DNA from 2 places in the Prevotella sp. lc2012 genome. Region 2 is predicted to be linked to the other one. Evidence: riboswitches for the same ligand, from Rfam matches in the RefSeq annotation. Region 2 holds a riboswitch; the other holds the start of a gene.

Region 1 (11,516 bases), on a different contig from region 2:
AATGCTGAGAGCAATAAGTTGGCCGTTGCCATCTCGGAGGATACACTCGTTCATCGCGATAAGGATATGACACGCTTTGCTGAGGAGTTGGCCGACGAGGGCGAAGATGAGGATATCGTGTACCTTGATGAGGATGAGATAGAGGATCTCGACGATTTTGAGTACGATGACGACGAGGGCGACGAAGCCTAAACCCCAACTGCTTTTTTATGAAATAGCTGACGGCGTGACAGCCTTCAGTTCGATGCGTCATGGTGGCTATGGTCAGGGCAACTATGGCGAGTTCAACGTGAACGCATTTTGTGGTGACGTACCTCAGACGATTGCCATGAACCGCCAACTGCTCTGCGAGGAGTTGGGTATTACGGAAGACCGCCTGCTGATACCTCATCAGGTGCATGGCACGGAGGTCTGTCAGATACGTCAAGAGGATTTACAATCTGATGTAGGCGGGAATGCCGGGGCAATGGCCTGTCCGCCGGTGCTCGAAGGTGTTGATGCCGTGATGACGGATGTACGTGGTGTGTGTGTCGGTGTCTCTACGGCCGACTGCATACCTATTATTATATATGACCCTGAGCATCATGCGACTTGTGTGGTACATGCTGGTTGGCGGGGTACCGTCAAGCGTATCGTACGGAAAGCGGTGCTGATGATGACGGAGGTCTATCGGTCTTGTCCGACACAGATGAGGGCTGTCATCGGACCGGGCATCTCTTTTGACAATTTCGAGGTTGGAGATGAGGTGTATGATCAGTTTGAGACGGCCGCCTTCCCGATGGAGCATATCAGCCGACGACTGCCGGCAATGGATGGCAGTCTCGTGAAGAAATGGCACATAGACCTCTGGGCATGCAACCGTCTGCAGTTGCAGGCGGAAGGCGTTCTGCCAGAGCATATAGAGGTGGCGGGCATTTGCACCTACGACAGTCACGACGATTTCTTTTCCGCCCGACGGCTGGGTATCGCGTCGGGGCGAATTCTGACTGGCGTGGTACTCAGATAAGCTATCTCAAGTTATTTCACTAATTTTAAAAAAAGTTGCCGTTTTATAACATTAAATCGGATAATTTCGCTATATTTGCAGCGCAAAAAATATAATAGGTTTGTAACCTACTGATTAATTAATTAAAACATTCTTAGATTTATGCAGAAAAGATTTCTCTTTCTGGTGGCTATGATGTTAACGTTGTCGTTGACTATTATGGCGCAAATCACAACATCAAGTATGGCTGGAAAGGTGACGCTCGACGATGCCAACGGCGAGGATGTCATCGGTGCTACAGTTGTGGCAGTACACGAACCTTCCGGTACTCGTTACACGGCAGTGACCAACACCTCCGGTCGCTTCTCTATCCAGGGTATGCGTACGGGTGGTCCTTATGAGGTGACTGTTTCTTACATCGGTTTCCAGTCAAAGACGCTGAAGGGTATCACCCTGCAGTTGGCTGAGACCTATAACCTTTCAGTATGGCTCTCTGAGGACGCCAACGAACTGGCAGAGGTAGTGGTAAGCGGTAAGGCTTCGAAGTTTGCTGCCGAGAAGACCGGTGCTGCTACGAACATTAACAGCACACAGATTGCAAACCTCCCGACGGTGAACCGTTCTATTACCGATGTTACTCGTCTGTCTCCTTACGGCGGTAACGGCATGAGCTTCGCTGGTAGTGACGGTCGTAATGCCAACTTCACCGTTGATGGTGCTAACTTCAATAACAACTTCGGTCTCTCCGACAAGTTGCCTGGTGGTGGCAACCCGATCTCTATCGATGCCATCGAAGAGTTGCAGGTGGTGATCTCCCCGTATGATGTTCGTCAGACCAACTTCATCGGTGGTGGCGTGAACGCTATCACGAAGTCTGGTACGAACACCTTCAAAGGTAGTGCTTATATCTATCACCAGAATGAGAATCTGCGTGGTGACGCTGTCAAGCGCCAGCAGATACTGAATGCTCGTGAGAAGGACCAGAAGACTACCTATGGCTTCACGCTCGGTGGTCCGATCATCAAGAATAAACTGTTCTTCTTCGTCAATGGTGAGATGATCAAGATTCCTACCGTGGTGAATCGTTGGAGAGGTTCTGAGGACGGCGTTTCTGATCCCGACCGTTATATCTCTCGTACCACGAACAAGGATCTGGAGGCTGTCTCTAAGTACATGGCCAGCAAGTACGGCTATGATACTGGTAGTTGGACTGCCTTCCCTGCTGATGAGAGCAACTACAAGCTGATGGCCCGTCTGGACTGGAACATCAACGATAAGCACAAGGTGGCTCTGCGTTATAACTACACGAAGAACAATATCTGGAATTCACCTAACGCTACTTCTATGGATGGTGGTACACGTATGGTCAGCTCTCGTATGTCTCCTATCTCCATGTCGTTTGCCAACTCCATGTACTCGATGGAGAACCTGGTACACTCATGGTCACTCGACCTGAACAGCCGTCTGACGGAGAACCTCTCCAACCAGTTCCTGGCTACCATCTCTAAGCTCGACGACGTACGTGGTACTAACTCTTCCGAGTTCCCCTTCATTGATATTACACGTGACGGTGATAACTACATGGCACTCGGTTATGAGTTGTTCACATGGAACAACGCCGTTCATAACACCATTTGGAACATCAAGGATGATGTGACCTACTATATGGGCACGCATAAGATTATGGCCGGTGTGACCTTCGAGCATCAGATGGCCGACAACCAGTATATGCGTAATGGTTCTGGTTACTATCGTTACAACCTGACCGATGATATGTATGTTGGTGGTGTCGTTGATCCTGCTGCTCTGTTCAATAGCACACCAGAGATCTTCTGTCTGACCTACGGTTACGATGGTGAGGCTAAGCCTGCTGCTCGTGTACAGTTCAACCGCCCGGGTGTTTATGCTCAGGATGAGTGGAACGTCACGGACAAGTTCAAACTGACCTACGGTCTGCGTATCGACGGTCTGTTCTTCAACAACAGTGACTTGCTGACCAACAATGCGATTAAAGTACTCGATTATAATGGTAGTCACATCGATACAGGTAAGTGGCCTAAGAATAGCATCACCTTCTCACCTCGTCTCGGTTTCACCTATGATGTGTTTGGTGACAAGAGCTTGAAGGTGCGTGGTGGTACCGGTCTCTTCTCTGGTCGTCTGCCGCTTGTGTTCTTCACGAATATGCCTACCAACGGTGGTCTCGTGCAGTATCAGGCTCAGTTGAACGGCAAGACAATGGTATGGGATGGAAAGACCAATGCTCCTGCAAAGGGTTATGCAAACTATTCTGGCGCCTATACGACAGATGATAAGACTGGTAACCGTTATATCGACATGACCCAGTTCGCTGGCGGTCCGATGACCGATGTCAGCGAGATGATTGCCAGGTTGCAGGCTCTTGGTTATCCTACAACCGTTTCTCCTGAGGATGGTACCGTTCCTTCTGCTATCAACGGTGTTGATCCTAAGTTCAAGATGCCGCAGGTATGGAAGACCTCTTTGGCTTTTGACTATCAGATTCCTGTTAACTTCCCGTTCACGGTGACTGTTGAGGGTATCTACAACAAGACCATCAATGCGGCTTCTATCTCTGACTGGAGTATCCCCAATGTCGGTGGTTTCTCTCGTTTCAATGGTATCGACAGCCGTCCCATCTATCCTGCAGGCTTCCGTACTGGTACCAAGGCTTTCGTGCTTGAGAACACCAGCCGTGGTTACGGATGGAGCGCTAACATCACTTTGAACGCACAGCCTACTGAGTGGATTTCTCTGATGGCTGCTTATACTCACACTGTATCTAAGGAGGTGACCGGTATGCCGGGTTCTGCTGCTGAGTCTGCCTTCACATATGTTCCTACGATTGAGGGTCCGAACAACATTAAACTGCATAACTCTCAGTATGTAACACCTGATCGTATTGTGGCTGATGCTACGATCCACGATAAGAGCGGCAACCACTATAGCTTCGTCTATGAGGCATGGCGCGGTGGTTACAACTACTCTTACATGATGGTCAATGATATGAACAGCGACGGTTACAACTACGATGCACTTTATATTCCGACCGACGCTCAGGTGGAGAAGGGCGAATTCCGTTTCGTATCTGCTGATGATGCTAAGCGTTTCATGGACTATGTTCATAAGGACGACTATCTGAAGAACCATCAGGGTGAGTATGCCGAGGCTTATAGCCTTTACTCTCCTTGGGTACACCGTGTGGACTTTGCTTACAAGCACGACTTCAAGGTGAACGTTGGTAAGACTTCACATGCCCTGCAGTTGACATTCGATATCAAGAACGTTCTGAACCTCTTCAACTCTTCATGGGGTGTTGCCAAGTATCTGAATACTGAGATTGGTACAGATCCGCGTATCCTGAAGTACGAGGGTGTCGATGCAGATGGTTATGCTACCTTCTCTACACCTTCTGTGATCAACGGCAATACGAAGACATGGTCACCGAACTACTCACTTGGTCAGTGCTGGTATGCTTCTATTGGTATCAAGTACATCTTCAATTAATAGTATAAAAGTAAAAATCTAAAGAATATGAAACTTAGATATTTCATTCCGTCTCTTCTGGCAGTGGTGGCTTCAGTGTTTACTGGCTGCTCTGAAGACTATGATCCTACATATCTCGATCAGATTCAGGTGTCACAGTCGTATGTTGCTCTCAATACCAATGGCGGATCAACAAATATCACCCTCACGGCAAAGGGAGCTTGGCAGTTCGAGAAAGTCATCAAGGTGACAACGAAGGATGCTGAAGGAAAAGACGTGGTCTCATACGTTGAGACACCTGCCTGGCTGCAGGTAAGTCAGTTGTCAGGAAATGCTGGTGAGACGACTCTGACATTCAGTGCAGAGGCTGGCGAGGGTCGCAACTGCGAACTGAAGGTCTCTTGTAATGGTCAGACCCAGATCATCAACATTATCCAGGGTGTTGCAACAGTCTCTACCGCTACTTGTGCAGAGGTAATCGCCGGACCGGAATCCAAGACCTATCGTGTGACCGGTGTTGTGACAAAGATTGCCAATACGACCTATGGTAACTGGTATCTGAAAGATGCTACCGGTGAGGTATATATCTATGGTACGCTTGATAAGAAGGGTGCAGAGAAGAACTTCCTCAGCCTCGGTATTGAGGTGGGTGACGAGGTTACCGTGGAAGGTCCGAAGCAGCTCTATAATGGCACTGTAGAACTGGTGAACGTCACCGTTGTAAACATCAACAAGTCACTGATCAAGGTCGACTCACTGAGCGTTGCTGGTGAGAAGGTGGCTGCCGTAGCTCTGCCTCTCGAGGGTGGTGAGGTGACGGCTCACGTCACTTGCAAGGGTGATGGTATCAATGCCGAGATTCCTCAGGACGCCAAAGACTGGCTCTTCATCTCAGCTGTGACTTCTAACACCATCACGTTCCGTGCCCTGCCTAATACCGCAGGCGACCGTAGTACGACCGTGACCCTTAAGACCTATAAGGATGGTAGGGAGTACACCTCACAGTTCGCTGTCGCTCAGGCTGGTGCTATCATCGATGCTACCGTGGCTGAGTTCCTCGCCGCTGAGGTGGGAGATACCCAGTATCGTCTGGAGGGTGTTGTCACTGCTGTCTACGATAGAGACAACCAGGGAAAGAGCTTCTATATCAAGGACTATACCGGTGAAACACTGGTTTACCGTGCTGAGGGTTTCCTCGACAGCGGTATCAAGGTGGGCGACGTGGTGACCGTTCTTGGTAAGCGTGGCGCTTATAAGGATAGTCCGCAGATGGTCAATGGTTCTTGTGTCCTGAAGCATGCCGTGAAGGCTGTCACCATCGCTGAGTTCCTGACCATGCCTGACGACAAGAACGTCTACTACATGGTGACTGGTAAGATCAGTTCACTCCTTGGCAGCAATGGTAAGGAGAACGATTATGGTAATCTCTATATCACCGACGGTACCAACGAACTCTATGTCTATGGTACCTATGCCGGATGGAATGCTCAGGGTGATGACCGTAAGTTCTTCATCGCCGACAACGGCCTGAAGGTAGGCGACGAGATCACCATCATCGGCTACAAGGATACTTACAAGGAGCTCGTAGAACTGTGTCAGGGTGTCTGCTTCTCGTTCAAGAAGGCTGGAGAATAATTTATGAAAAAATATGTATTACTGGTGATGTCATTATTGACATCACCAGTTGTTTTCTCACAAGGGCCGAACGATACTGGTGCCTACTACCAGGCGGCCGACGGTAAGAAGGGCTCGGAACTGAAGACGGCGCTCTTCCAGATTATCAGTCCGCATACCATACAGTCGTATACACCTGGCGTATGGAATGCCATCAACTCTTACGACCTTCGCGAAGATGGGAAGATATGGGAGATTTATTCCGGTATTTCCAATTTCACCCCTGTGACGGATCAAGACAAGGGTGAGGATATCGATGACGAGGGTGTGGTGTATAATCGTGAGCATGCGATGCCAAAGAGTTGGTTTAATGAGAGCACCCAGAAAAACAACACCACCGAGGTGTATCCGATGTATACCGACCTGCATCATCTGTTTCCGACCGACCGTTCGGTAAACTCCATACGCTCTAATTATCCTTATGGTGAGGTAGGCGAGAACATCACGAAACAGTCGGAGGGCGGCTTCTCTAAGTTCGGACGTTGTGTCGACAGTCTTGGTTACAAGATATCCGGGCAGAACGGTCGTGTCTTCGAACCCAATGATGAGTACAAGGGTGACCTGGCCCGCGTTTATTTCTATATGGCCACCTGCTATGAGTCGTACAAGAATGAGAAAGGTGTTACCCGCAGTCCAAAAGACTGGGATAAGAGTGATAAGACGATGCTCGATGGAAGCGTCTTTCCTTTCTTTAAGGGATGGGCTCTGAAGATGCTCCTTCGTTGGGCGCAGCAGGATCCTGTCAGCGAGAAGGAGATCCGTCGCAACGAGGGTATCTATGCCATCCAGAAGAACCGTAACCCCTTTGTCGACTATCCAGGACTGGAGCAGTATATATGGGGTTCGGCCACCGATGTTGCTTTCAGCTACGACAACTATCAGTCTGTTGTCACCGGCATCTCTGTGCTACATCGTGAGGTGGCACCGGTGGAAAACAATCATATCTATGATCTCAGTGGCCGACGTGTCGATGGCCATCGACTGAAGAAAGGCCTCTATATCCGCAATAAACGTAAGATTGTCGTGAGATAAACAGAACGAGCCGTCGCCTTCGTATGAGGACGACGGCTCGTTGTTTTTGTGTTCGCAAACAAAAACGGACTTTTTCTTGCAGGAGTGAAAATAAATGATTACTTTTGCAGCGTCAAAAAACGATACTCGGGGTGCAGAGGCCACGTGCCGAAGCTGAGATGATACCCATAGAACCTGATGCGGGTAATGCCGTCGCAGGGATGTAGTAGAATCAAAATCATATATTTTAGAGTAAATAATGCCTCGAGTAGCAAGTGACAACACTGGCTGCTCGATTTTTTTTGTGCTTATACGTCATGAACGTGCAGATTAACAACCAAGACCATCAGACCGAGGCCCGTAACCTACAGGACCTTGCTATCGAACTGCAGTTGCCTCAGAAGGGCGTGGCTGTAGCTATTGACAATCAGATGATGCCCCGTGGAAGTTGGGCGCAGACCGCTCTTCAGGAAGGTGCTCGTATCGTCATCATTAAAGCCGCATGTGGAGGATAAGGTGATGTTGCAGTTTATCTCCCATTGTACAGAACGTTACACCTATCTCGACTCCATTCGCCTGGCCCTTGAGGGCGGATGCCGATGGATACAGTTGCGGATGAAGGACGCTACCGATGAGGAGGTGCGACCCATAGCCCTTGTCGCCCAACGGCTTTGTCATGAGGCCGGTGCTACGTTCATCATCGACGACCGTGTCGGCCTGGTGCGTGAGCTCCATGCCGACGGCGTGCATCTGGGACAGAACGATATGCCCATCCGTGAGGCGCGTCGCCTGTTGGGCGACGGTTTCATCATCGGTGGAACGGCCAATACCTTCGATCAGGTACGGGCTCATTACGAGTCTTCTGCCGACTATATCGGTTGCGGTCCTTTCCGTTTTACCACCACCAAACAGAAGCTCGCCCCCGTCCTTGGACTTGATGGCTATCGTACGATCATCAGTGAGATGGAAGAGGCACACATCCACATTCCTATTGTCGCCATCGGTGGCATCACCGAGGAGGATATCCCCGATATTCTCCAGACCGGTGTCAGTGGCATCGCCCTCAGCGGTACTGTCTTGAGGGCCGATGATCCCGTTCAGAAAATGAAACAATTAATCAATACAGTCAACCATGAGTAAATTAGTTATTGCGGGGCGTGAGTTCGGCTCCCGCCTGTTCTTGGGTACAGGAAAGTTCAACAACAACGAACTCATGGCCCGTGCCATCGATGTCTCTGGCACAGAGATGGTCACCGTCGCCATGAAACGTGTCGAACTCGACGATCAGAACGATGACTTGCTGACCCACATCACCCGAAACCAGAAGATCCAACTGTTGCCTAACACCTCTGGTGTGCGAAATGCCGAGGAGGCGGTCTTTGCCGCACAGATGGCGCGCGAGGCATTCGGCACCAACTGGCTTAAGCTCGAGATTCATCCCGACCCGCGCTATCTGCTGCCCGACTCCGTTGAGACACTTAAGGCCACCGAACAATTAGTGAAGCTCGGTTTTGTGGTGCTCCCTTATTGTCAGGCCGATCCCACACTCTGTAAGCATCTTGAGGAAGCCGGTGCGGCTACCGTTATGCCACTCGCTGCACCTATCGGCACCAACAAAGGTCTGCGCATGAAGGATTTTCTACAGATTATTATCGACCAGGCCACCGTGCCCGTCGTGGTCGATGCTGGCATCGGCGCTCCCAGTCATGCTGCCGAGGCCATGGAGATGGGTGCCGACTGTGTGTTGGTGAACACCGCGATCGCCGTGGCCGGTGATCCCGTAGCGATGGCCGACGCCTTCCGTCAGGCCGTTATCGCCGGTCGTCAGGCTTTCGAGGCTGGTCTGGGAGCTATCGCCGACAATGCCGAGGCTTCTAGTCCTTTAACTGCTTTTCTGAATTCTTAATTCTCATTTTTCAATTATGATCAACGATCACAAGGCTTACGCCCAGCGTGAGAAAGCATACATGCCGGGCCAGTTGTTCCCCTATATCCGTGTCGGTATGACCAAAGTCAACCTCACTCCTACGGTGACGCGCGACGAACACGGTGTTCCCCACATGGAACCCAATGCACCAGTATATATCTATGATACCAGCGGTCCTTTCTCCGACCCTGCGATAGAGGTCGACCTGAAGAAAGGTCTGCCCCGTATGCGTGAGCAGTGGATTCTCGACCGCAACGATACCGAACAGCTCACACAGGTCAGTTCGGAGTATGGTCGTCAGCGCTTGGCCGACACGTCGCTCGACCACCTGCGCTTTGAGCATATCCGGTTGCCCCGTCGTGCCAAGTTAGGATGTGCCATCACTCAGATGGCCTATGCCAAGGCCGGTATCATCACGCCTGAGATGGAGTATGTGGCTATCCGTGAGAATATGAACTGTGCCGAGTTGGGCATCAAGAGTCATATCACCCCCGAGTTCGTACGGTCAGAGGTGGCACGCGGTCGGGCGGTCATCCCGGCGAACATCAACCACCCCGAAAGTGAGCCGATGATCATCGGACGTCATTTCGCCGTTAAGATCAATACGAATATCGGTAATTCCGCTACCACCTCGTCTATCGAGGAGGAGGTAGACAAGGCCGTCTGGTCGTGTAAGTGGGGCGGCGATACACTGATGGACCTCTCCACCGGTAATCATATTCACGAGACCCGAGAGTGGATCGTACGTAACTGTCCTGTGCCCGTGGGTACGGTGCCTATCTATCAGGCTCTCGAGAAGGTGGACGGTAAAGTGGAAGACCTCACATGGGAGATCTACCGTGATACGCTGATCGAACAGTGCGAGCAGGGTGTCGACTATTTCACGATACATGCCGGTATCCGTCGTCATAACGTCCATCTGGCCGACAGTCGTCTCTGTGGCATCGTCAGTCGAGGCGGTAGTATCATGAGCAAGTGGTGCCTGTTGCACGACCGTGAGAGTTTTCTCTATGAGCACTTTGATGACATCTGTGATATCGTGGCCCAATATGACGTGGCTCTCTCGCTGGGCGACGGACTGCGTCCCGGTTGTACAGCCGACGCCAATGATGCTGCTCAGTTTGCCGAGCTCGACACCATGGGTGAGCTCGTTACCCGTGCCTGGGACAAGAACGTGCAGGCTTTCATCGAAGGTCCCGGTCATGTGCCCATGCATAAGATACAGGAGAATATGGAGCGCCAGCTGACCCACTGTCACGAAGCGCCTTTCTACACCCTCGGACCGATCGTCACCGATATCGCACCGGGCTACGATCATATTACCAGTGCCATCGGTGGTGCGCAGATCGCCTGGTTGGGGACAGCCATGCTCTGCTATGTCACCCCCAAGGAGCATCTGGCACTGCCCAACAAGGATGATGTGCGTGCGGGTGTCGTCACCTATAAGATTGCTGCCCATGCCGCTGATCTGGCCAAGGGCCACCCCGGTGCCGCTATCCGCGATAATGCCCTCTCCAAGGCACGCTTCGAGTTCCGCTGGCGTGATCAGTTCCATCTCTCACTCGATCCAGAACTCGCCCTTCAGTATTTTGAGGAAGCCGGCCATACCGACGGTGAGTACTGTACGATGTGCGGTCCGAATTTCTGTGCCGCTAAACTGACCCATGACCTGCGTAAACTTAAGAAATGATGGAACTCACTCGCGAACAACGGCAGCGCTATAACCGTCATCTCATCCTGGAGCGGTTTGGTATGGAGGCGCAGGAGCGACTGCTGCAGTCGAAGGTGCTGCTGGTGGGTGCTGGTGGACTGGGTTCTCCGGTGGCTCTCTACCTGGCAGCCGCCGGTGTCGGCACCATCGGTGTCGTCGACGGCGATACCGTCAGCATCAGTAATCTGCAGCGGCAGGTGCTCCATGGTACCGCCGACGTCAACCGCCCGAAGGTGGAGGTGGCGGCTGAGCGTATCCGTGCCCTCAACCCCGATGTCTGCGTAGAGACCTATGAGTATTATCTGAGCGAGGGTAATGCCCTCGACCTGATCCGTCCCTACGACTTTATTATCGACGGCACAGACAACTTCGCCACGAAGTATCTTGTCAACGATGCCTGCGTCATGTTAGACAAGGCCTTCTCCATGGGAGGTATCAACCGCTATAATGGTCAGCTGATGACCCATGTCCCTCAGTCGGCCTGTTATCGTTGTCTGTTTCCGGAGCCTCCAGCCAAGGAGGATGTCGAGACCTGTGCCATGGTGGGTGTACTGGGCAGTATCGCTGGTATGCTGGGCACTGTCCAGGCCACCGAGTGCATCAAGTATCTTACGGGGGTGGGCGAGTTGCTCACCGACAGTCTTCTCACTTTCGACGCTCTCACCATGCAGTGGCAGCGTTTCACCTTCCCGCAGCGGCCCGAC
Region 2 (11,516 bases):
CATTGGTGCCCAGGTTGTCCTTCTCGCCGTAGACGGCATTCTTCAGGCGGTTGGCCGCATCGTAGGTGAACTTATAGCTATCGCTTATCATCTTCCAAGCCATATGGTTGATATCGAGGGCAAATATAGGCAATTTGTTTGAAACGGCCAAATCTGTGAGTTTAATTGTGGGTAGGCCTTCGATGCAAGAGTCGTAAGGGGCAAGCCATTGGGACTTCCCTTTCTACCATCCATTCCTTGTCACAAATTAAGGCTGTTCTTTTCGAGATTGTGCATCTATATAGTCAATAATCCGTTTTGCAACAATACTATCTTCTGCAGTAACGATCCTTCTTTTTAGCATCAGATCCCTAAAAGACAAAGTATCTCCCGTATCTATAGTTACCACATATGAGTTCTTATAATCTGCCTTGCATTCAAAAAACAGATATTCTAATACGTCGGGAGCCATTTTCTTTTCGGCAGATAATAAAGGCGTATCATGATGATCAGCTTCAACAAAGAAATTTACGTCTGCTCCTGCTGCAACTAGCATTTTCGTTTTTTCCAGACTTGTAAATGCTGCTCGTATCAAAGGAGTCTCTTCGCTTGGAAGATACGATAGAGTCTCATTTCTTTTAACATGATCATTGGGATCTCCCCCATGTGCAAGCAGAAACTCTAATATATCTGAACGAATGAAATAGTCTGAAGCAATTGCTATCGGTGATGCCCCTCTATAAGTATCATGTGCATTCGGATTCGCGCCATGATTTATAAGGAACCTGACGGCATCTATGTTCTCATTTAAGATAGCCCAAAACAAAAGAGTTTCACCAAATCTCGGTTCTCTGAAATCAACATCAATTTGTCCTTTAGCTAATATCTTTTCAGCCTTGGCGAAATTGTTCTTTGAAACACACCTTGCAAGTTCCCACGCTTCCGTTTCCTTCCATAGTCTTATATCATCTCCAAGATAGTTTCTCTTTCCAGAACAACCCATAATGGCTAATGCCACTAATACACAGATATACTTACATGCGTTCATTTTCTTTATTCCCCTCCTGTAATCTAATTGATTATTTTACTTATCTACTTCCATTAGAATAATCTCTGGCCCTTCTTCTCCCTGTTTCCTATACACTTTATTTACCCTTCCTCTTCCATCAGTCACGAAATATAATCGATATGCCGTAGCATCACCAATTGAGGAATGCAGTATCTCATATGTTTCAGAAGCAACTATCGGTATATTTTTATATTCCTTAGGAGCCTGATATATATTTCCATCTGCGACTATCCTATAATAATTTCCCAAAGAATCCAACTTTACAGAGGTCGATCCCTTTACCTTTTCCACTTTTGATATATGAAAAGACATCTTTGCATTCTCCATATATACATGAAGTCTTATTATCGGATAATTATCAACTGTATATACAGTAAAACTATTAGGGTCAAAACCTATCACGTTACTGTGACAAGATGACAAAAACAATGTCATAACAAATACTAAAACACTATTGAGTCTGCTCATTCCTCTTCTTTTGCTCTTCATATAACTTCCACCATTCGTCAATTTGCTGGACTTTCTGCATATTCGACATATTCGAATTGAGTAAATCTTGTAAACAGTTCTTTCCATAATTAGTATTTAGAAATCTATTAAATTCTAGAAAACGGTCCCCATTAGCATTTGCTTCTTTCTCTTCCGGAACATCATCATGACTTCCATATCTCATATACTGTGATACAAAATGAAGAAGATACTGGAGTTTGCCTTCGGCCTGCTCTATATGTTTGATGTGTGTCACTTCATGTGAAGCCATAAGCAACCATTCTGAAACATCTTGTCCATAACCATTTCCATTATAATCTGCTTTTTTGTCTGCAAAATAATTTTCGGTAAAGGTCATCGTAACATTATTTGGGGCACTTCCTATGGTGATTCCTCCACCTCCCTTATTCGGACTATACCATGGATATTCTCTGCCAAATCCTCTCTCCATAATATTCACATCTCGAATATACTCTTCTTTAACTCCTGTAACCAAAGAGAGAAGATGTGCGGCGGGTTTTGTAAATGTGTAATAATCTGCTCTATAGAAACTCGCTTTATGAAAAGTCAATACTCCTTTGGGATATAATCCTTTGATATCTATATATTTCACCGGATTATTCAAACAATACGCATACGGGCTGACGCCGTAGTACTTCTCGCAGAGGGGATCGAGGCGGTCCCACCTTGCCAATATCGGGTCGTGCTGGCGGGCGCCGTAGTCGTAGGTGTTCAGGCCGAACGTGCCGTCGAACTCCTTGCCGTTGTACTTATACTGCTGGAAATTGGGGCTCAAGACCATCGCCTTCAGCGTGTCCACGAGCTGGCCGCCGAACGGGTAGTAGTTCACGCGCTGCTTCATCGCGCCCGACGAGGTCACCGTCTCACGCACCGTGCCCAGATGGTCCTTGTTCTGGTAGTAGAACGTGAACTTGTCCGTCGTGCCGCTGGCCGTCGCCTGGGCATAGCCGCCGTCGAAGAGGTACTTGTCGATCTTGCCGTTCCTCACCACCAGGCTGCCGCCCAGCAGGTAGTCCGTCGAGTCCGTGCTCTGGATCTCCGATGCCTTCAGCTCCACCTGCTGCCCGATCGCACGGCTGATGTTCGCCTTGGCCGTGTAGTGCACCATGCGCAGCTTCTGGCCCGTCGCACTGTAGACGTACTTCGTGATGCTCCCGTTGGTGAAGTAGATCTTCTGGGGATTGCCGCTCAGGTCGTAGGTATAGCTATCGCTTATCATCTTCCAAACCGTATGGTTGATTCCGAGGACAAATATAGGCAAATTGTTCGAGACTACCAAATCTGTGAGGTAAATTGTGGGATGGTCCTTCGATGCTTCGACAAACCCAAAAAGGAGATACCCCCCCCCCCTCGCTTTTTCTAGTTCACAACTTCTTCCGAGCACTTTTTTAGGCACTTTTTTAGGACAAAAGGAGAGATGGCGGTCCGTCAATCCTAGTCCCTTCGACAGGCTCAGGGACCGCGGTGGTTGGGGCTCAGCAACCATGGAAATCGGGGATTTCCGACTGACAGAAAACGCGGAGGCCCCCTCATATACTTTTAGCCCCCCATAGGGGGCCAAGTATAGAGGGGGACACCTCTGGCTTATTCTGTCAGTCGGCCGCCGCCATCGTTCAACTAATACTTGAACGACGAGCCGCCGAGGAATTCACGGAGGAGGGAGGTCGGGGGGATCTGGGTGTCGGGGATGGGCGTGATGTAGCGGAGGAACTTCAGCAGGCGGTAGGCCTCGGCATATTCCGGACAGTTCTCCGGCACCTGCTCCAGCAGTGGCTCGGCCTGACTCTTGATAACAGCCAACTCGAAGAGCATGGCGGTGTTGAACATCGCGTCGGCATTCTCCTGGAAGGGGAAGATCCATTTGTTCTCACCAGCACGGACCGACGGCCATCGGCGGATGGTCTCACGGGCACTGACAGCCCGATACTTATGGTCGCGGATGATGCGCCGCAGCAGACGGTTGTCGGTGGTAGGGATATAGTTGTGGTTGTCGAGCAGCACCGTCGTAAGTGCTGAGGCATAGACACGGAAGATCTGCTCCTTGGGTATCTGTGCGGTCAGCTCGGGGTTCAGGGCGTGGATGCCCTCCACCACCAGAATCTCATTGTCACCGAGGCGCAGGCGTCGGCCGCTCTTCTGACTGGTACCTGTGGGGAAGTCGTAACGTGGCAGTTCCACCTCGTCGCCGCGGAAGAGGGCGGTGAGCTGTTCGTTGAGCAAGGGCAGGTTCAGGGCATGCAGGTGCTCGAAGTCGTAGTCGCCTTTCTCGTCGCGCGGTGTCTGGTCACGGTCCACGAAATAGTCGTCGAGTGAGATGTTGACGGGACGGATGCCATTGACGGCCAACTGTATGGACAGGCGCTTGCAGGTCGTGGTCTTGCCCGAGCTCGAGGGGCCGGCGATGAGCACGAGCTTGACGCCTTTCCGTTGTGTGATCTCATCGGCAATCTTCGCGATTTTCTTCTCCTGCAGGGCTTCCGATATCTGGATGAGGGTGGAGCTGTGGCCTTTCTGTACCACATCGTTCAGGTCGCCGATGGTGCTCAGACCAAGGATGTTCTGCCAGTTGTGGTGCTCCTTGAAGATGCCGAACATCTTATCCTGAGGGATAATCTCGCCCAGCTCGTCGGGATGCTCGCGAGAAGGGATGCGCAACAGCAGACCATCGTAGTATTTCTCTAATCCGAAGAGATAGAGTTGCGAGGTGTTCGTCAGCAGTGAACCGTAATAGTAGTCCATGTAGCCGTCAATGTCGTAGAAGGTGGTGTAGAGCCGTCCAAGTCCTTGCAGGAGCTTCACCTTCGACTTATAGTGGAGACTCTCGAACAGTTTAATAGCTTCTTCTGTGGTGGTCTCATGACGATGTATCGGCAGAGCCGCGTCGATAATCTCCTGCATCCGTCGGCGGATGGCGCCCGCATCGTCGAGGGTGACGGGGCGGCCGATATGCAGGTTGACATAGTAGCCGTTGCTCACGGGGATATCGATGACCACCTTACATGGGTCGTAGAGATCGCGGACGGCCTTACAGAGCACGAAGAACAGCGTCCTCGTATAGGCGCGGGAACCGCTTGTCGAGGTGATGTCGAGGAACTCCACCTCTTTCTGTTTGTAGATACGGTAGTGCATACCTTCTACCTTGTTGTTCACGTGGGCTGAGATAGGACCGTGCTTCAGTTCCAGTCCGCTGAGATGATACACATCTGCCAGTGTGGCACCGATCGGTACGTTGATGGTGGTGCCTGTATTGCGACAAAAAACTTGTGCTGTTTCCATTTTGATGATGATTTTCGACCACAAAGATAACGAAAAAACCAAAGAAGTGTTGGTGCATTTAGATTTTTTTATTATTTTTGCAGCAAAATTCAAATCATAGGATTTCTTTATGCTCGTTTTGTTCAAACTCCTTGGCTCGCTCGCCCTTCTGATGTTTGGTATGAAGTCGATGAGTGACGCCTTGCAGAAGATGGCGGGTCCGCAGTTGCGACACGTCCTCGGTGCAATGACCACCAATCGTTTTACGGGAATGCTGACAGGTATGCTGGTGACAGCATCGGTCCAGTCGTCGACGGCTACGACGGTGATGACGGTCTCGTTCGTCAATGCCGGACTGCTGACGCTGGCACAGGCCATCTCGGTGATTATGGGTGCGAACATCGTAACGACGCTTACGGCCTGGATCATGTCGGCCGGAATGTCGTTCGACATCACCAATGCAGTCTATCCTGCGTTCCTCATCGGCATTGTGCTGATCTACCTGAAACGCTATCGTTATATCGGTGACTTCCTCTTCGGCTTGTCGTTCCTGCTCTTAGGACTGGGCACGCTCCGGTTGACTGGCACGGAGATGCATCTGGGTGAGAATCAGGTACTGCTTGATTTCTTCGCCTCCTTTGATCCCGACTCCTTCGTGACTACATTGATCTTCTTGTTCCTTGGTGGTGTGATGACATTCTGCGTGCAGTCGTCGGCAGCCGTCATGGCCATCACCATGATTCTCTGCTCGAGTGGCGCTTTGCCGATCTATCAGGGTATCGCCCTGGTGATGGGTGAGAATATCGGTACGACGGTCACGTCTAACCTTGCCGCCCTCTCGGCCAATACCCAGGCGCGTCGGGCCGCCTTGGCGCATATGTTCTTCAATGTGTTCGGCGTGGTGTGGATCCTGTTCGTCTTCCGTCCGTTTATTGATGCTGTCTGTGGTCTGGTGGGTTACGATGTCGCCATGGTGAAGGGAGAGGTAGCCATCAAGGTGTTCCTGGCCAATGCCGCTAAGCTGAGCTTCGTGCTTGCTGCCTTCCATACCTGCTTCAATGTGGTGAACACGTTCATCCTCATCTGGTTCATCCCACAGATCGAACGTTTCGTATGCTGGGTCATCAAACCAAAGAAGGTCGACGAGGAAGATGAGTTCCGTTTGCATTTCATCACTGCTGGCTTCATGAAGACTCCGGAGCTTTCCGTGTTCGAGGCCCAGAAAGAGATACAGGCCTTCTCAGAACGTATGCAGCGTATGTTCAATATGGTGCGTGAGCTGCTGACGCTCTCGTCGAGCACCAGTAGTAAGAAAGACAGTAATGGGGCTGACTTCAACAAGCTCTACTCGCGGATTGAGAAGTACGAGGGTATCTCTGATAACATGGAGTTGGAGATAGCCAACTATCTCGACCAGGTCTCAGATGCTCATCTCTCCGATGACACCAAGGCCAAGATCCGCTCCATGCTCCGTGAGATCTCCGAGCTAGAGAGTATCGGTGACGCCTGCTTCAATATGGCACGTACCATCTCACGGAAATACAACGGCAAGCAAGATCACTTCAATGAGAGACAGTATGAGCATATCCATCAGATGATGGAGCTGACCGACCAGTCGCTCACACAGATGAACCGACTGATGATGGGACGGAAGGAGACCTTCGATGTGAACCGCACGTTTAACATCGAGCATGAGATCAATAACTTCCGTAGTCAACTGAAGTCGCAGAATATCACCGACGTGAACAACCACGAGTATACCTATGCCGTAGGTACAATCTATATGGACCTCATCAACGAGTGCGAGAAGCTCGGCGACTATGTGGTGAATGTCGTGGAGGCCCGTATGGGTATTCGCTGATTATCAAGGGGTGCCCACGGGCGTGGGCTGAGATGATACCCTCTAACCTGATCCGGATCATACCGGCGTAGGGATGGATAGTAGGCTTAATCAACACAAATCCCCCTTTACAATAGATGAAAATAGTAAAAGGTAAGTAAAGGAATGAAAAGATTATTTTTAGGAATGACAGCGCTGCTGGGCGCCATGAGTGTGAATGCCCAGAACAAGGCTGCCTTGTATGACTCCACACAGGTGGAGCAGTTGCAAGAGGTCGTAGTGAAAGGTGTACGTGCGCAGAAGAACGCACCGTATGCCGTTACAAACATGAAGAAGCAGCAACTCGACGCCTTCTCGAAGACGGGGCGCGAACTGCCTCTCCTCTTCTCACAGACACCCGGTATCCTGGCGTGGAGCGAGAATGGACTGGGCACGGGAACGACGGCCATGCGTATCCGTGGTGCCGGTGGCTCACGTATCAACGTGACGCTCGACGGTGTGCCCCTGAACTCGCCCGAGGACCAGTGCGTGTTCTGGGCCAACATGAACTCCTATGGTTCTCTGCTCGGCAGTGTGCAGATACAGCGCGGTGTGGGAACATCGACCAATGGTGATGGTGCCTTCGGCGGTACGGTGGCCCTGGCGTCAGCCTCGCCCTTGCAGACCCCGAGTCTGGAGGTGTCGGCCTCGTATGGCTCCTATAACACCTTTAATGTCGGTGGAAAGTTCTCATCCGGTCTGTTGTGGAACCATCTGATTATCGACGGTGCCTATCATGAGACGCATACCGATGGTTTTGTCCATGGTACCAGTGGCCGTTCTGGTTCTTACTATGGCGGTCTGACATGGCTAGGCGATAACTTCCGTCTGAGCTATAAGAATATCGGCAACTTCGAGCGTACCGGTCAGGCTTGGAACGGTGTGACGGCAGGTAATGATGATTACTCTCTGATGGATGGCAGCTACGACGACGGCTCATGGTCGTACAATGCCAAGACGGGTATCAGAACTTATCAAGATATGTGGAACGCCGGACTGGGTAAGTTTAATTCTCTTTATGAGCGACTTGCTACCGGTAGCGACGGACTCTTCGTGAAGGATGCCAACGGAAACTACCAGACGGAACGCTACCGCATGGCCGACGGCACCATCTGGGACAAGACTACCGATAACTTCTGGCAGGACCATAACATCCTCTCCGCAGCATGGACTATCAATGACCACTGGAGCACGACAGCCTCGCTGCACTACACCTATGGTCATGGTTACTACGAGGAGTTCCGCTATAATAATAAACTGGTGAAGTATGGCATTAAAGCGGCCGATGCCGATGGTACGAACATCAAGCGCTCGGACTTCGTGCGTAAGAAAGGACTGACACAGCATACCTATGGACTGGTGTGGAGCGCCAACTACAAAGACGATCTATGGGATGTCATCGGTGGACTGTCAGTCCAGAATTTCGATGGTAATCATTTCGGTTTCCTGACCTATGCCTCCAACGAAGTCGTCAGACAGCAGTTCCTGGGCGGCGGTGCCTATCGCTACTACGATTCAGATGCTCATAAATTCGACGGGAATGCGTACCTGAAGGCTGCTCGCCATCTTGGTGAGCAGTGGGATGTATTTGCCGACGTGCAGTATCGGTATGTGGGTTATAAGACTGATGGCTATAACGACAAGTACAAAACCGACAAGGCTACCGGTGAGATCCTGACCCATTATCTTGACATCAACGAGAAGTATCACTTCTTTAACCCGAAGGCTGGCTTCTCATGGCATACGGGTGGCCATCGCGTCTATGGTTCTGTGGCCCTGAGTCATCGCGAGCCTGAGCGAAACAACTTCACCGACAATGGTCACCGTGCCTATCCGAAGGCAGAGCGACTGACGGACTATGAATTGGGCTATACCTATAACAGCGGTATCTTCCGTGTAGGGGCGAACTTCTTCTATATGGACTATACCGACCAGTTCGTGCAGACCGGAGCCGTGAGCGATATCGGTGAGCCTCTGACCACAAATATCAAAGACAGCTACCGCATGGGTGTGGAGCTGCAGGCCGGTGTGGATCCCACATCGTGGCTGACCATCGAGGGTAACGCCTCACTGAGCAGGAACAGGATCAAGGACTTTGACGAGACCGTGAACATCGACTGGGACGACGACCCCGACGACGGACAGTGGGAGACCATCCACTATGATCACTCTACGCTGGCCTTCAGTCCTTCTGCCATCCTGAATGGCTTCGTCACCCTGCATCACAAGGGGTGGCAGGCCGTATGGCACACCAACTTCGTGTCGCGCCAGTATCTCGACAATACAGAGAACGCCGACCGCTCGCTGCCCTGCTACAGCGTGTCGAACGCTTCTGTCAGTTATACTCTGAAGCCAAGGAAGGTCATCAAGGAGACGATCTTCGGCCTGAACTTCAATAACGTGTTCAACCGTCGGTATGCCGCCAGCGGATGGTCGTACTCCTGCATTCTCCGCAACTATGGCAATCATCCGAACGACAACCGTTACTACCAGCTCGGCTTCGTTCCGATGGCGGGCTTCACGGTGTCGGGCAGTGTGACGGTAAGGTTCTAAGAAGATGATGGACTTCCTGATAGCACACTGGCTTGATATCCTGACCACCATCCTGGGTCTGGCCTATATCCTGTTGGAATATAAGGCGAGCGTATGGATGTGGGTCGTGGGTTTCCTGATGCAGGCATTGGGCATCGTGCTCTACTACCAGAAAGGACTCTATGCCGACTGCGGCATGGAGTTCTACTATCTGTCGATGACGGTCTATGGCTACTGGAAGTGGGTCCGTGGGTCAGCCTCGAAGACCGTCCTGCCCATCCGTCATTTCCCTTGCCGGCTGGTACTCCCGTGGTTGGCATTGATCGTTGGTGTGTGGGGCCTTATCTATTGGCTTCTCGTGACGTACACCAACTCGACCGTGCCCCTGGCCGACAGTTTCACGACCGCCTTAAGCATCGTCGGTGTCTGGGCCCTGGCTCACAAGTATCTGGAGCAGTGGTTCATCTGGATTGCCGTCGATGTGGTGACGTGCGTGCTCTATTTCTATAAGGATATCCCCTTCAAGGCCAGTCTCTATGGTCTCTACGTCGTGATAGCCATCCTCGGCTGGTTCAAGTGGCGACGGATGATGAAGGAAGAGTCATAAAGCATATAACCATCTAACCCTCTGGGTGTCGGTCTTTCGGCCTTGTCGGGTTAGATGGTTATATGATTACCTGATAACGTTATTAGTCTATCAAGCCCAGGTGTTGTAGAATCGGGAACACTGTTGCTGCAGACTGACGATCTTTTTTCTTTTTGATGGCATTATACTCATCGGCCACCTTCTGATGGTCCTTCAGAACCTCAGCCATGAAAGCATCGTCAATCAGTCGGATGTTCACCTTACCCTTCTTTGCGTCCGACTCTATTAGGTAGCACACCTGATTGCTCATCTGCGAAGAAGCAGCAATGGCTCCGCCAACAGCGCCGCCGAGACCTCCGAGCAAGCTCTGACGGGTAAGGGCTGCCTTCCCGATTATCTTATTGACGATGCACAGTTTGTCGCCATCATAGCGGTAGCCTTTCGTATAGCCGTTGCCGAAGCCGGTATTCTCGAAGCGCAGGTTGCGACAATTCACATAGATGGTGTCTTTGCATATCACTGCAAAGGCCTCTTTCTTGATGATCTCATCCTGTGCTTTGTCGCCCGTTGTCAGCTTGTAGTCGTTGCCGCCTACCCACAACTGATGTGACTTGCTGTGACCATTCAGATAGACGGTGTCGATCTCTGTCCACTGGTCGGCCTTGAAATCCTCATAACTCTTACAATACTTGTTCTGTGCCGTTGCCGTCATGGCAATAGCGAGACATAACATCACTAATCCTTTTCGTTTCATTTTTTTATGGTTTATGGTTTTTAAAGAATGCTCCCTGTAAGTCTCCTCACGATATTGCTACATCCAAGAAGACACATGACTCCACCACATGCAAAGGCCACTGCATAAAGAAAACAAATCCACCTCATAATGGATGGCTTCTTGTCTAACTCCTCAAAGTCTTTTCTATATTTTTCTTTCTCATCCCAATAATATAGCCAACCAACAACAAATAGGCCAGGAATAACTGAAAGTAACCAAGCATCATTATCTGGCATATTATATGTTTTGTCAATAAAACCTCTAACCACTAATAACACCACAGTCCACACAATAGCCCATACATACAATGTGATAGATAGGCAAAACAGTACGCCACCAGTTCCAATATAATAGGATTGATAGAAGCGGATTCCAAAAACATAATCTATTTGATAAAATCCATAATAAATGTAATTTATGACTTTTTTCACTGCAGATGTTTAAAAGGCGAGTTGTATTCGCATAGTATGCAATATAATAAGAATTCGCCTGCAAAAGTAGAACAAATATATTAATTTTCCAAACATAAGAAGTACTATTTTATGCAAAAACTAAGCAAGACGCATGGGAGGGCGTGTTGGTTTGAGTGTTACTTTGCAGTTTTTCCTTAACCTGACGATGGGAATCTCGGTAAAAAAGCGTAATTTTGCAGCGCAAAAGACATCTTTGTCCCTATTCTGTCATTGAGAGTCCTCGTTTTTTAGAATGAGACGATAGGACCATTCTTCCCCCAAACCAAAGAAATGCCCTCCACTTTTGTGAAATGTCCAGTTCTTTTCGTTTCCCCATTTCTCTGGGGATAGTGTTTTATCCCCTATAGAAATAGAGCTGATATCCTCCCATAAAGGAGTGTGAGACTCTATAGTAGCATTCATCCATCCGAACTTCTCACAAATGAATTCACTCTTTCTTATAATTACATTCTCTTCAT

What was found. Region 2 has a riboswitch for thiamine pyrophosphate ahead of BLU99_RS10445 (TonB-dependent receptor). Riboswitches for the same ligand answer to the same signal wherever they lie in the genome.
Region 1: linked by a shared signal. The riboswitch ahead of thiS (sulfur carrier protein ThiS) and the one ahead of BLU99_RS10445 (TonB-dependent receptor) in region 2 are both predicted to bind thiamine pyrophosphate.

The regions. Positions count from the first base shown of each region.
Region 1 is NZ_FNUF01000008.1:13,085-24,600, forward strand. Features, by position in the region: gene obgE (GTPase ObgE) at 1-192, shown strand, start outside; gene pgeF (peptidoglycan editing factor PgeF) at 167-1,006, shown strand; gene BLU99_RS11985 (TonB-dependent receptor) at 1,148-4,510, shown strand; gene BLU99_RS11990 (BACON domain-containing protein) at 4,538-6,124, shown strand; gene BLU99_RS11995 (endonuclease) at 6,128-7,195, shown strand; TPP riboswitch at 7,313-7,413, shown strand; gene thiS (sulfur carrier protein ThiS) at 7,492-7,689, shown strand; gene BLU99_RS12005 (thiamine phosphate synthase) at 7,679-8,314, shown strand; gene BLU99_RS12010 (thiazole synthase) at 8,307-9,080, shown strand; gene thiC (phosphomethylpyrimidine synthase ThiC) at 9,097-10,791, shown strand; gene BLU99_RS12020 (HesA/MoeB/ThiF family protein) at 10,791-11,516, shown strand, end outside.
Region 2 is NZ_FNUF01000005.1:115,155-126,670, forward strand. Features, by position in the region: gene BLU99_RS10415 (RHS repeat-associated core domain-containing protein) at 1-103, opposite strand, end outside; gene BLU99_RS10420 (ankyrin repeat domain-containing protein) at 248-1,027, opposite strand; gene BLU99_RS10425 (mediator of RNA polymerase II transcription subunit 6 family protein) at 1,064-1,375, opposite strand; gene BLU99_RS10430 (RHS repeat domain-containing protein) at 1,500-2,819, opposite strand; gene BLU99_RS10435 (nucleoside kinase) at 3,176-4,834, opposite strand; gene BLU99_RS10440 (Na/Pi cotransporter family protein) at 4,944-6,674, shown strand; TPP riboswitch at 6,671-6,766, shown strand; gene BLU99_RS10445 (TonB-dependent receptor) at 6,819-9,245, shown strand; gene pnuC (nicotinamide riboside transporter PnuC) at 9,250-9,831, shown strand; gene BLU99_RS10455 (DUF6563 family protein) at 9,914-10,564, opposite strand; gene BLU99_RS10460 (hypothetical protein) at 10,585-11,016, opposite strand; gene BLU99_RS10465 (hypothetical protein) at 11,266-11,516, opposite strand, start outside.